Regions from separate parts of the Gorillibacterium sp. sgz306347 genome, predicted to be linked through region 2. Evidence: riboswitches for the same ligand, from Rfam matches in the RefSeq annotation. Region 2 holds a riboswitch; each other region holds the start of a gene.
The links. Region 2 has a riboswitch for cyclic di-GMP ahead of AC6I6H_RS17570 (transglutaminase domain-containing protein). Riboswitches for the same ligand answer to the same signal wherever they lie in the genome.

Region 1 (4,584 bases), on a different contig from region 2:
ACGCGCCGGTAACCGGCTTTGACACCGACCGCGACACGTTCCTCGGCGCTTACAACGGCCTGGATAACCCGCAAGCGGTGGCCGCCGGCAAATCGTCCAATTCCGTCGCCAGCGGCTGGTATCCGGTCGGCTCGCACAGCCTGGACATCTCCCTCGCGCCCGGCGAAGAGAAAACCTTCATCTTCATTCTCGGCTATGTTGAAAACCCGCAGGAAGAGAAATGGGAATCCCTCGGCGTCATCAACAAGACCCGCGCGGAAGCCATGATCGCCCGGTTCGCGAAGGACGAAGACGTGGACGCCGCCCTGGCCGAGCTCGCTTCCTACTGGAACAACCTGCTCTCGAAATACATGATCCAAAGCGGCGACGAAAAGCTGAACCGGATGGTCAACATCTGGAATCCGTATCAATGCATGGTTACGTTCAACATGTCCCGCTCCGCCTCCTATTTCGAATCCGGCATCGGCCGCGGCATGGGCTTCCGCGATTCCAACCAGGACCTGCTCGGCTTCGTTCACCAGATTCCGGAACGGGCCCGCGAGCGGATTCTCGATATCGCCGCCACCCAATTCGAGGACGGCAGCGCGTATCACCAATACCAGCCGCTCACGAAACGCGGCAACACCGAAGTCGGCATCGGCTTTAACGATGACCCGTTGTGGCTGATCAGCGGAACCGCCGCTTACGTGAAGGAAACCGGCGACTTCAGCATCCTGGACGAGCAAGTTCCGTTCGACAACGACCCGGACAACACCGCTACCCTGTTCGAGCACCTGAAGCGCTCCTTCTACCACGTGCCGAACAACCTCGGGCCGCACGGGCTGCCGCTGATCGGCCGCGCCGACTGGAACGACTGCCTGAACCTGAACTGCTTCTCCAACACGCCGGGCGAATCGTTCCAGACGACGGAGAACATTGAAGGCAAAGTGGCGGAATCCGTGTTCATCGCCGGCCTGTTCGTGTTCGTAGGCCCCGACTATATCGAGCTCTGCCGCCGCCGCGGCCTGGATAAGGACGCCGCCGAAGCGGAAGCCCTCATCAACGGCATGAAAGAAACGACCATGAAGCACGGCTTCGACGGAGACTGGTTCCTCCGCGCCTACGACCACTTCGGCGACAAGATCGGTTCGAAGGAATGCGAAGAAGGTCAAATCTTCATTGAGCCGCAAGGCATGTGCGTCATGGCCGGCATCGGGGTGGAAACGGGCGACGCCGTAAAAGCCCTCGATTCCGTCGTCGAGAAGCTCGAAACCAAGCACGGCATCGTGCTGCAGCAGCCGCCTTATTCCAAGTACTACATCAACCTGGGCGAAATCTCTTCCTATCCCCCGGGCTACAAAGAAAACGCCGGGATTTTCTGCCACAACAACCCGTGGATCATGATCGCGGAAACGGTTGTCGGCCGCGGCGACCGCGCGTTCGAGGTGTACAGCAAGATTGCACCGGCATACCGCGAAGAGATCAGCGACCTGCACCGCATGGAGCCGTACGTCTACTCGCAAATGATCGCCGGACGCGACGCGGTTCGCCACGGCGAAGCCAAGAACTCCTGGCTGACCGGCACGGCCTCCTGGAACTTCGTCGCCATTACCCAGGCGATTCTCGGCATCAAGCCGGAGTTTGACGGGCTGATGGTAGACCCCTGCATTCCGCAGGCATGGGACGGTTACACGATTACCCGCGTCTTCCGCGGCGACACGTTTGAAATCAAAGTGTCGAACCCGAACCATGTCCAAAAAGGCGTGGCCAAGGTAACGGTAGACGGCAAGGAAATCGAAGGCAACATCCTGCCGGTTATCGGCGATGGCGGCACCCATCAGGTGGAAGTCGTCCTCGGCTAAGCCGATTCCGGAAACAGCAAAACCGGCATTCCGCCCTTATTGGGCAGGATGCCGGTTTTTTTGTTTTCCGTAGCGGCTGTGTACTTCCCTCGCACTCCTGCGATCCGCTCAGACAATGCGCCCCTGCATGCGGAACGCACTCTTTACGCCCCTGATGCAGGTTACGATTCCTTTTTACTCGGGGCGTAGCCATTCCTTTTCGCGAATGGCCCATTTGCTCCGGGCAAAAAAAATCCTCTCCGCCTGCGGGAGAGGGATGCCGGGTTACGGATTACGGGCTGCCGGGCGGTTAAACCGCGACCACGTAAATATCAAATTGCCCGTAGGATTGAAGATTCAGCGGAATCGCCATCGACTTCAGCTTGCCGTTGCCGGGCAAGTTGCCGGTTTCCATAAAAAACGGCGGCGTAATGTCGACGACAATGCCCTGGTTATACAAAAGGGTGCTTGCATTGCCGCTGATCATGTTGCCCAGCTCGGAGATGGCGCTGCGGCTGATTTCGTCAAACTCTGTCAGAGCGTAACCGCCCATCATGGCGGAGGCGATCTTCAGCGCAACCGGTTCGGGAAAGCCGAACAGGATGTCCCCGGTCATTCCGCCCACAATGCCGATTTTGAGCCAGACGTGATTGTCCTGCATCTCAATGAGTTTGATCTTCAATTCTCCCAGCGTCGGCTTCACCTGAATCAACGATTCGATAACCGTGCAGGAAGACATTAGAAACGGGTTGATGTACTCTGCCTGCATTTTCCTCGCCTCACTCCCAAAAAAATCTGCGAATCAAGCGATACCGGTCATCCCAACAAGTTCGCAACATGTTGTTCGGCAACCCGGCTGCCATGGGAGTTTCTGTTCCTTTAGGCCCGAGGCTTTGCGTCCCCGTCTTTCGGCGGGTTTGCCCTTATCGCTATCTGCTGTTAGGACCACAGTCCTTGTCGATATTACAAGTATAAGGTCCCAAGCAATAATTAGCAATAGCACAAGGCAGAGCCCGACACAATTTTACAAATCTTCAGCATTTGAGAGACTTCTTTCCTAGTAGCCGGTCGCATCGGCTTCCTGGAGAACCGAAATCAGTTCGTCGTGAATATGACCGTTTGTGGCAGCGACATGCCGGACGCCGAGATGATAGTCGGTGTTCCGGGTATCGCTGATCCGTCCGCCCGCCTCCTGCACCAGGAGAGCGCCGGCCGCCAGATCCCAGGCATTGAGGTTTACTTCCCAAAAAGCGCTCAGGCGTCCCGACGCGACATAGGCCAAATGAAGGGCGGCAGAGCCGCCGTTGCGGACATTGCGCACCTTTGGAACCATGGCCGTAAGTCCTCTCATGTTGGCTTCGGCCAGACTGCGGTCGGTCGGAAAGCCGGTGGCAACCAGGCTCGTGGCCAGGGTGCTCTCTTCCGCCACCCGGATCGGCCGCCCGCGAAGATAGGCGCCTTTCCCCTTTTCGGCTACAAACAGCTCATCCCGCGACGGGTCATAAACCACACCTACGATAACTTGTCCTTTATAGGCTAGGGCGATGGAAACCGAATAAAAGGGAAACGTATGCACAAAATTGGTCGTTCCATCGATCGGATCGACAATCCACAGGTATTCCGCGGAGCTTGCTTCCTCCAGCGCCTTGGCGGAGGCCAGGGGACCGGGCTCCACGCCTTCCTCCCCCAAAAACGAATGCGTCGGGAAATGCGTCAGGATCAAATTTTTGATCAGCTTTTCCGACCCTTTGTCAATCTCCGTCACCAGGTCGTGCTGCGAGGTCTTTACCTGAAGCGAGGTGAAGGCGCCCAGCTTGCTTTTGATCCATTCTCCCGCCTTCGCCGCCGTGTTGATGGCGACGGCCGTATAGCTTTTGCCGCTCGGGGAAAAATGCACGTTCGGTTGGTCTGCCAAAAGGATCACTCATTTCCGGTAGTTTTGCGTTTCATTTAGTATAAAAGAGTTCCCCGGGAAAAACCACGGAGCAGTAGCCAAAAATTATCGTTACTCCTGACAAACCCGCAAAACGGAAAAGGCATGGCCCCCGGCTATCCGGCTGCCATGCCGCGGCCCGTCCGCCGCCCGCCCGGCTTAAACCTCGACGGACGCGCCGTCCAGGCGCCGGACGCCCTCCATCTTTGTCAGCTCGTCCATAAGCCGAAACAAAGCTCCGTCCTTTTGCTTGGCTTCGATCATTACGTCCAGCCGGGGGGTGCCTTCCGCTACCCGGCGGAAAAACTCCAGCAGCGGACCGGGATCTACATAATCGGCATGCGCCCGCATATCGGACTCCGATTTCGGGCTCGAGGCGTGAATCTTGGGCGGGATCGCAGCCGCCCCGTCCCGTTCCCAGGTGCGCCGGATTCTCGGCCAGAGCTCTTCCGCCCGCTCGCCTCCCCCCGGGTTAACCAGGTGATGATGGATGTCGAGCACCATCGGGACGCCGACTTGCTCGGCGCATTCCAGCGTCTCCAGCGCCGTGTATGTTTTGTCGTCATTCTCCAGCGTAAGCCGGTTTCTGATCTCGTCCGGCAGGGCCGCAAAACGCTCGTGGAACCGGGCCAGGGCGGTCTCTTTGCTGCCGTAGGTGCCTCCGATATGGATGTTGCATTTGGACCGCTCGTCCAGCCCCATGGCCGCAAGCATGCCCGCCTGATGATGCAGGTCCTGCAACGATTTCCGCAGCACATCCTCTTTGGGAGTGGTCAGAACGGTGAAGTGATCGGGATGAAAGCTCGTCCGCATGCCGTGCAGCTTGACGTA
Region 2 (4,584 bases):
GATGCTGCGCATAGGTTCCTATATTCTGATCGCTATTGGTCTTGCGGTTATGCTTTACCCCAGGATCAGCGAGTGGAACGCGGACCGGGAACAGGCCCGGCTTTTGAAAGCAGCCGAGGAGATGGCGCAAAATCCCAGCACTTCCCACGCCCCGGTATCCCCTTCCGACGAATCCGCGCTGAGGGACGGGCTGCAGAATGTCTCCCGCCTTCTGGACGAAGGAGCAGGTGAAGACACCGGAGAGCAATTGACCGAACCGCAGCAGGATCAGGGGAAGGCGGAGCTTCTCGGTGTTGTTTCGATTCCCCGCATAGACGTCAAGCTTCCCATTCTGGAGGGAGCGACAAAAGCGAACATGGAGCGGTCCGCCGTTCATCTTTCCGAAACGACGCCGATTGGGGAGGTCGGAAACGCAGGCATAGCCGCTCATCGGGCGCGAACAAAAGGACGGTTGTTCAACCGGCTGGACGAGGTGCGGGAAGGCGATGAAATTCGGGTGGACGCAAACGGCCAAACCTATGTTTACCAGGTTTACAAGACATCGATCGTGGAGCCGGACGACGTCTCGGTCCTCAACCGCAACCATACCGACCGCCTGCTGACGTTGATTACCTGTGATCCGGTCGTCAACGCCACGCACCGCTTGATCGTTCACGCCAAACTCGTATCTTGAAAATGGAAGAGGGCAGAGGCGGCATTCCAGCTAACGCCGGATTCCGGAGCGGGAATGACACGGACATTTCGAATGATGCCAAAAGCCGGCCATTGAAAAAGGCGGGGTCCTGCCTCGCCCCATGTCTGCAATCCGCCCCCCCCTTCTATGACGTGCATATCAGCCATTACGAACTGAACCCGGGTGAATCCGGGTTTTTTTGTGGTTTTTCCTGTTTCCCGGAATACCGCTTGCCCCGAAAAGAATCCGGGGAAAGCGGGCGCTTAGGAGGCTTGCATATGAGAAGGTAAACGGGGATAGCGTGAAGGAAAATGAAACGGCCATGGGGCCCTTCTGTTCGGTGCCGCTCCACCGCCGTGCGCTAACGGTTGCTACAGCGCTTATTTGCGCAAAAATCGGCCTTTTTTACGGCTAACGGTTGCCACGGCGCCTATTTCGCAAAATCACGGGCCAAAACAAACAAAAAACCGAAAATAAGCCCTGTGGCAACCGTTACAAATTGAAAGCCCCTTTTTTGAAGCAAATAGCCTCTGTGGCAACCGTTAGCCCTCCAAGCTCACCTCCGAGACATCACATACTGTGAAAATTACGGGAAGGAGATTAGCTCGGGGCTAAAATAGCCATCGGACGGCTCAAAAGGAGGCGTATGGGAGAACGAGTCTCAGCCATCGCTACCGTCAAGAGCGGCGACGGCTGCCGTTCCCGCATTTTCAGGCGTGTTTTTATTCGGGTAAAGCATATGTTGAAAAGAGGCTTGCCGACTACCGCCCAGTTAATAGCCCGCCTGTCCGGTAGCAAATGCTTAAACGGGCGGCTATGCTAGCCGGATCGTCTATCAGCCTCTTTCAAGGAATAGATTTGGAGCCGTTTCATCTTCCGTTGTTTTCCGGTAAATAGCGCAAATAGCAGCGCCGCGTAGAATTTAGGCAGCATGAGAGGACTACGATTCTTCCGAAAACCGGAGCAAATGTTTCTGAAAAATTTGACGAAAAGCCTTGATTCTTTCTCATTTTCTGGTAAACTAGTACTAGTAAAAGCTTACACGATAAATGGCAAACCTATCGAAAGGTAGGGACGCAAAGCTACAGGGCCTTCCCCCCGGGGGTGGCAGCCAGCTACCGAATGGACAGGCTTTTTTTGTTGCATTCCATCGGCTTCACATTTATCGGATAAAGCTAACCACGACAAGGCAAACCTGCCGAAAGGCAGGGACGCAAAGCTACAGGGCCTGTCCCCTCCGGGGGTGGCAGCCAGCTACCGAAAAGGGGTTTTATCCATGCGTAAATTCATCCTGCCGTTTCTCTCTGCCATGGTATTGTCTCTCGGTCTTTCCGCATATGCGCCCGCTGCTGAAGCGGCTTCCAGCGCCTCGTGGCTGGACAAGTCCAATCTTCACCGCGGCGTCATTGCTGTAACCTATAACGCCGAAGCTTCGGTAAAAACCAAAGTGATGATCTCCAAAGACAAGAGCACCTACACGTACGATCTGCTGCCGGCCGAAGACAAGCAAGCGTTCCCGCTGCAATCCGGCAACGGCGAGTACAAAGTTTCGATTCTCGAGAACGTTTCGGGCAACAAATACCGTACCCTTTACAGCGACTCCGTCAAGGTTTCGCTGAGCAGCAGCTCGGCGGTTTATCTCAATTCCGTTCAAAACGTAGATTGGAAGAACGCAACGCAAGCCGTCAAGAAAGCAAAGGAACTGACGAAGAACCTGAAGACGGACGAGCAAAAGGCCAAAGCCATCTACAATTACATTGTGGCGAATGTCAAATACGACTACGAGCTGGCCAAAACGGTCAAGGGCGGCTACATTCCGGACATCGACAAAGTATTGGCCGACAAGAAGGCCATCTGCTACGGTTACTCGTCTCTGTATGCGGCCATGCTCCGCAGCGTCGGGGTTCCGACGAAGCTGGTTATGGGCCAATCCTCGCTGGTCGATGAATACCACGCCTGGAACGAAGTTCTCCTGAACGGCAAGTGGGTCATTGTCGACACCACGGTTGACGCCGGCTATAAACAAGGGAACCTGAAAACGTCCTTCGCCAAGAAAGCGTCCGACTATCAAGGGGCCAAAGTTTATTAAGAAGAAATTCCTCGACTACATTTACTGTGCGATAGCGCCGACCATCAAAACCCTTGCCTCCTCACATGGAGCGTGAGGGTTTTTCGAACGTTTTGGACACATTAAAGGAGAATGATCGCAATTCCGCCTCATGTAATCGTTTACCTTTCAAAAAAGGGTGGAAAAACGCGAAAAGTGGCTGAAAATCAGTTGAAACTGGCGGTTGTTTTGCTTATAGTTAGAACTGGACAAACCAATGGTTTCCCAATAATTCAGGATATCGGGGGCAATGACGAATGAAAAAAGGCTTTCTTGTATTAACCATCTTCGTGATGATGATGGGTCTTCTGGCAGCTTGCGGCACCAAGGAAAGCGCAAGTCCTTCCCCGTCGGCGACGGCTGGCGGAGCGGCTGCAACCACGGAACCTTCGGAAAGCGCACCGGCCGGAAACGCCGACTTCAAAGTGGGCATGGTTACGGATGCTGGCACCATCGACGACAAATCCTTCAACCAAGGCACCTGGGAAGGCATTGAAAAGGCAACCTCCGAATTCGGTCTGGAACACAAGTACCTGAAACCTACCGGTACGACGGAAGCCGACTACACCAAGGAAATCGGCAACCTGTACGATGCAGGCTTCAAGTTTATCGTAACGCCGGGCTTCAAATTCGAAACGGCGATCTTCAAAGCACAAGAGAAATACAAAGACGCAAAATTCGTTATCATCGACGGCGCTCCTCACAGCGGCGACAGCAAATACTCCGTTGCCGAGAACACCGTCGCGATTTTCTACGCCGAGCATGAATCCGGCTTCCTCGCCGGCGTCGCTGCCGCTCTCGAGCTGAAGGAAGGCGAAGCGGGCTTTATCGGCGGCATGGAAATCCCGGCCGTTCAGAAGTTCAACTGGGGCTTCCAGCAAGGCGTTGCATACGCAAACGAAAACCTTGGCACGAAGCTGAGCATCAAACCGGAAAACGTCGTTTACCAAGGCAGCTTTGACAACTCCGCCGCTGGCGGACAACTGGCCGCCCAAATGTACGACCGCGGCGTAAAAGTCATCTTCACCGCAGCCGGCGGCGTAGGCGTTGGCGCGATCAACGAAGCCAAAAACCGCGCAGGCCAAGCCTGGGTTATCGGGGTTGACGTTGACCAATACGCGGACGGCATCTACGAAGGCGAAAAATCGGTCATCCTGACCTCCGCTATGAAGAAAATCGACCAATCCGCTTACGACATGATCAAAGCGGAGCTGGACGGCGCGTTCCCGGGCGGACAAACCTTGACGTTTGACGCGAAGAACGACGGCATTGGCATTCCGGAAGAAAACCCGAACCTGAGCGCAGAAACGGTTGCCAAGGTCCAAGAAACCTTCGAGAAGCTGAAGGCTGGCGAAATCACGGTTGCTGCCGAAAAAGGCGACCTGATCAAGTAATTCAGACCGAAGCCAAAAAAAAGACGGGTTCCTCCGTCTTTTTTTTGGCTTGAAGTCGAAAAGGATACCATAACGAAAAAAGGGAGTCGTTGCATGGACTACGTAGTCGAGATGCACAACATCCGCAAAGAATTTCCCGGTGTCGTCGCCAACGACAACATTACGCTGACGCTGAAAAAAGGGGAAATTCACGCCCTCCTCGGCGAGAACGGGGCGGGCAAGTCAACCTTGATGAGCATCCTGTTCGGCATGTACCAGCCGGACCGCGGCACGATCAAGATCCGCGGCAAGGAAATGAAAATCGCCAACCCGAACGTCGCCAACGACCTGGGCATCGGTATGGTGCACCAGCATTTCAAGCTGGTTGAGAATTTTACCGTTACCGAAAACATCATTTTGGGCCAGGAAGT
Region 3 (4,584 bases), on a different contig from region 2:
GTTTACACCGTCAGCTTCATCATCATTTTGTCCTCGACAATCTCGCCGCCGACAAAATGCTCTTCGACGATCCGCGGCACATCCTCGGGGGTCAAATCATAGTACCAAACGCCCTCGGGGTATACGATAGCAAAAGCTCCGTTCCCGCACAAACCGAGGCAGCTCGATTTGTTGATTTTGACCTCCCGGTGAATGCCGCGCTCCACCAGCTGTTCCTTGAAAGCCTCCATGACCTCCTCGGCTTCCTGGTTGTTGCAGTGCTCGCTGCAGCAGAAAAAAAGATGCCGTTTCAACGCCTTCATCCGCATGTTCAATTCAACCGTCTCCTTCGCCATAAATTCGCGCCGCAAATGTCAGATTTAATGACGTTTGTTAGCCGTATTATAGCGCCCTTTCACGGGATAGAAGAGCGATTCCGCCGATTGTTCTCAAATATTTAACAATATTCTCCTGATAAACACCCAAATGTAATCTTTCCTCACTTCCCTATTTGTTTTCCTTTGGCAGCACGGGCCGGTACGAGACGGGAGAGGTCAGCACCACCGAGGTATTGATCGATCCGTAGGGCATGAGCCGGTCCACCAGAAGACGAAGGCCGTCCATGCCTTCGACCGCCGCTTTGAGAATATACCCGATCATCCCCGTGACCCGGTGGCATTCGATGATATCCTCATCTTCTTTGATCTTCTGCTCAAATTCCTGGGCTGAAACCTTCAATTCGCTGATCTGAATCATCAGCAGCGTATTGCGCCCTACCGCCTCCGGCGAAACGCGGGCGGAAAATCCCATGATCACGCCCTTCTCCTGGAGCCGCAGCAGCCGCTCCGACACGCTCGGCCGGCTCAGCGCCAGCCGTTTGGACAGCTCGCTGACGGTCATGCGCCCGTCCGCCTGCAGAAGTTTCAGCATTTCACTATCAATGTGGTCCATAAACGCCCAACTTTCAAAATGTAGTTTATGTTTCCTAAAAGGCTTCAGTGTTACCAATAGTAACATATGTTTTTCTTCAATGTGATATGGTTTGACATCGCTTTCGTAAGCTATCCTAAAACAAACATTCCGGCGGTCGCGTTGCGGCCCGCCGCCCTGACGGACCCGAAGCGGTCCGATCTTCCGACAGAAGGCGGTACCCTCCATGCGAAAGATAAGCTTGATTTTCCTCAGCTGTTTACTTGCGGCAGCCGGCTTTTTACTGCTAAAGCACGCACACGCGGTGACCGGCGGAACGGCCGGGCTTGCTCTCGGGCTGTCTTATCTGCTGCAGACCCCCTTCGGCATCCTGTTTTTTGCTATCAATGTTCCCTTCTATGTCTTCTCCGTGATGCGGCTCGGATGGCGCTTTACGCTCTACACCGTGTTGTCGGTCACACTGCTTTCTCTCCTGACGGCCGCCGACCGGTGGCTCCCCGCCTTTGAGCTGCACCCTTTGTTCGGCGCTCTCGCAGGCGGCGTGATCATCGGACTGGGGCTGTCGCTGCTGTTTTCGAACGGCGCGTCGCTGGGCGGATCGAACATCCTGGCGCTGTTTCTCCAGCAGCGTTACGGCTGGAATCCCGGCAAAATCAATTTTGCCTTCGACTGCGCCGTGGTTTTGATCAGCCTTTCTTCCGTCGGCATCGTACGCGGCGTGTACTCGGTCCTTTCCATTGCTGTGACCTCGGCGATCATCAGCTTCTTCAAAACCCGGATCGCGGAAAAAACCCGCGCCGCCGTCGGCCGCGTGCCGCTGGGGCCAAGCGCCCAGCCGACCGCGTAACCAGTCTCTCCCTCATCCTCCGAAGAAGGAAAGTCTCTTCAAGCACCGGAGAAACCGGAATCGCACACCGGGTAACGGCTCCGCCATAATCCGCTGTCTTCCGATCCGGGCAGGGCCGCCCGGTCAGTCCGTTTCCGCGAAACAAAAAGACGCCTGCTTCGCACGAACGGTGGCGGGCGTCTTTGCAGCCTGGCAATGCGGACAATCCCCGGCGCTTCCTTCGGCGGAAACCATTTGCTTACCCGATCCGGTGGATGCGTTTCCCGTTCGCTGCCGGGTACTCCTGCGGTATGCGGTGCCTAAGTTCTTTTCTGGCGGTAGTGCGAAAGAATTCCTTCACTTCCTCGATGCCGATCCCCATCCGATGCGCTTCGGACAGCAGCTCCATCCATTCCCGGTCAAGTTTGCCCTCGTGCGGTGAGTTGAGTTGGATCATCGTTTACCCCTCCGTAAAATCAGAAGTACCGATTCCCCAGGCAGTCCAGCCGTCATTGTACTTGCATACAGAAGACCTGTAACTTTGCGCCCCCGCTTTTCAGCCGGGTTAGCCCTTTGCTGTTGCTCGGCCTCAAAGGAACGAAGCAATTTTACCAACAGTAGCATACCACAAGAAAAATGTTAAGTTTGTCACTTTTTGACGGCTTCTCATTTTTTCATCCGGCATTTGCTCCACCCGTTCTGCGAAAAAAACGCTCGGCACCGGTTCATTTTGTGTAAGATGGAAAAAGAGACAAGACAGCGGCTTCAGCCACGGGAAAGGATGGATAAAACGGTGTTTTCTTATGAGGAACGTACCTATACGGAGGTTGATTTCAGCGGCCAGGATCTGCGGGAGGGCGAATTGATCCGGTGCACGTTCGAGCGCTGCCGGTTCCGCGGCACCTCTTTGGAGGAATGCGCCACGATCAACACCCGGTTTGCCGATTGCGACTTCGGCGGCGCTCTGCTGAACGCATCGCGCCATACCGGTTCGGCGTTCACCAACTGCCGTTTCGAGAATGCCTCCCTGTTTGTAGCCCGGTTCGAGGATTGCAAAATGACCGGTTCCGATTTCGCCGGCGCCAATCTGGACGGCATTACGCTGACCGGCGGAGACTGGTCCTATACCAATTTGCGGCGGGCGCGGCTGAACAAACAGCCGCTGCGCGGCATCCGGTTTGTCGAGGCGGATCTGTCGGAATGCAAGCTGGAGAAGGCGGACCTGCGCGGAGCGGATTTAACTCGCGCCCGGCTGCATCAGGCCGCCGTAAAAGGCGCCGATTTCCGGGAAGCGGTCATGGACGGCGTAGATTTCAAAGCCTTCGACGTGACCGGCGCCCGCCTCGATCTTGCACAGGCCGTCGCGCTGGCCCGCTGCTACGGAGCCAAAATCGATTGACCCGGGAGGGCTCCGGTCCGCGGTGCCGCCTGAAGCGCGGGCCTTGCCGCCCGCGCTCCTTTTGCGGAAGGCCGCTCAACTTTGGCGCGGCTCTCCTTCGTCTGGCGACACCCCGCTGCCGCTGACCGTCCGTTCCTCCTTCAGATCATCCAGCGTTTCCTGCAGCTCCGCCAGCTGCTTTCTCATCCGCATCATGTCCTTCTCCTGCTGCTCCCGCATGCTGGCAATCGTCAGATACGTTTCGTGAAGCACCGAGTGATTGATCGCCGCTTTCACGACTGCATACAGAACAAAAAAGACCACGGCCGCAATAATCAGATTGATGATGATTGTCAGCAACCCAAACATGGCTGTCCCTCCCCTTTATTTTTTTCGCCGGATTGCGCCGGCCGCTTCCGTCTTCCAATAAGTCCCGCTTCCCGCAGTTCCCCCGGAAAGCGGATATCCTCCTTTTGGAAACCCGATGAACGCTTCCTCCCGATGTGCGGGAAAAGCCTCAGTTGCTGCAAAGCCCTCCTCCTGGAGACCCTTTTAACGAAATTCGTCCCTATTTAATCCCCTGTCAAATATACTCCTTCCTATAAGTATACTTTATTCCATTTAGTAGAAAAAGTATGGCTTTAGTAGGCTTGACGCTTGGCTTTCCCCTTTCGGTGCAGAGACAAAAAACGCAGGCTGCGCCTGCCGATAAAAAATACAACCCATACCCTAAGCACATTTCGTGCTCGGGTATGGGCGCACTGATAAGTTATGGATCACTCATAGAGGACCGGATCGTTAAATTTCAACTCGGACAACCTTGCTTTCGCTGCACGCCTGTAATCTCCACATCAACTTCAGCAGGAAAACGTTGAATGAAATCGGTCCAAGTTGCTTTCAAATTGGGGGTTCGAACTGTTATTCCCGGCATTCTGAGCAGGAACCATTGGATTGTTCATCCCCCATACCGAAGGCAAGCCATTGGTATTTCCTTCATGCAATGCAGGCAATGCATTGTAACGGTACATGTACAGCCAAGAGTTGATTTCATCCTGCCATTCGCTCAACAAGCGATTATTCGGATACGAGGAGACAATCCCAATCTCGTCCCCGTACTGGTCCACATATTCCAGAACCTTAGCTAACTGGGGCCGCTGTGATTCATAAAACACAAAATTACTGTCCAACGCCCAGGTAACTGTCAAATCCGGATCCAGCACGGCGAGCATGCCTCGCATTTCTTCCATTTCCGAAATCGTCGTGGCCTTGGAGCCATTTCCTGCGAGCAGCAGAGATACGGCGAAATACTCTACTTCGTTTGCAATTGGCTCTACCAGAAGCTCAAATGTACTCGACACACTGTATCCGGCATCTTCCGAGGCTGCATAGACCATCCCGGTAACCGTTGTTCCGGACGCTGCGTTAATGTTGCCCCCCATAGGACAACCATTCTTCTCGACCATTACTACGG

Region 1: linked by a shared signal. The riboswitch ahead of AC6I6H_RS17060 (chemotaxis protein CheX) and the one ahead of AC6I6H_RS17570 (transglutaminase domain-containing protein) in region 2 are both predicted to bind cyclic di-GMP.
Region 3: linked by a shared signal. The riboswitch ahead of AC6I6H_RS14235 (anti-repressor SinI family protein) and the one ahead of AC6I6H_RS17570 (transglutaminase domain-containing protein) in region 2 are both predicted to bind cyclic di-GMP.

Annotation. Positions count from the first base shown of each region.
Region 1 is NZ_JCAPET010000036.1:9,908-14,491, forward strand. It holds gene AC6I6H_RS17055 (glycoside hydrolase family 94 protein) at 1-1,841, shown strand, start outside; gene AC6I6H_RS17060 (chemotaxis protein CheX) at 2,131-2,589, opposite strand; cyclic di-GMP riboswitch class I at 2,664-2,752, opposite strand; gene AC6I6H_RS17065 (inositol monophosphatase family protein) at 2,878-3,735, opposite strand; gene uvsE (UV DNA damage repair endonuclease UvsE) at 3,913-4,584, opposite strand, start outside.
Region 2 is NZ_JCAPET010000038.1:40,112-44,695, reverse strand. It holds gene AC6I6H_RS17575 (class D sortase) at 1-673, shown strand, start outside; cyclic di-GMP riboswitch class I at 1,715-1,796, shown strand; cyclic di-GMP riboswitch class I at 1,852-1,935, shown strand; gene AC6I6H_RS17570 (transglutaminase domain-containing protein) at 1,950-2,762, shown strand; gene AC6I6H_RS17565 (BMP family lipoprotein) at 3,038-4,174, shown strand; gene AC6I6H_RS17560 (ABC transporter ATP-binding protein) at 4,268-4,584, shown strand, end outside.
Region 3 is NZ_JCAPET010000025.1:13,503-18,086, forward strand. It holds gene AC6I6H_RS14220 ((2Fe-2S) ferredoxin domain-containing protein) at 3-308, opposite strand; gene AC6I6H_RS14225 (Lrp/AsnC family transcriptional regulator) at 487-930, opposite strand; gene AC6I6H_RS14230 (YitT family protein) at 1,136-1,756, shown strand; gene AC6I6H_RS14235 (anti-repressor SinI family protein) at 1,995-2,192, opposite strand; cyclic di-GMP riboswitch class I at 2,229-2,316, opposite strand; gene AC6I6H_RS14240 (pentapeptide repeat-containing protein) at 2,529-3,134, shown strand; gene AC6I6H_RS14245 (hypothetical protein) at 3,210-3,482, opposite strand; gene AC6I6H_RS14250 (DUF3863 domain-containing protein) at 3,971-4,552, opposite strand.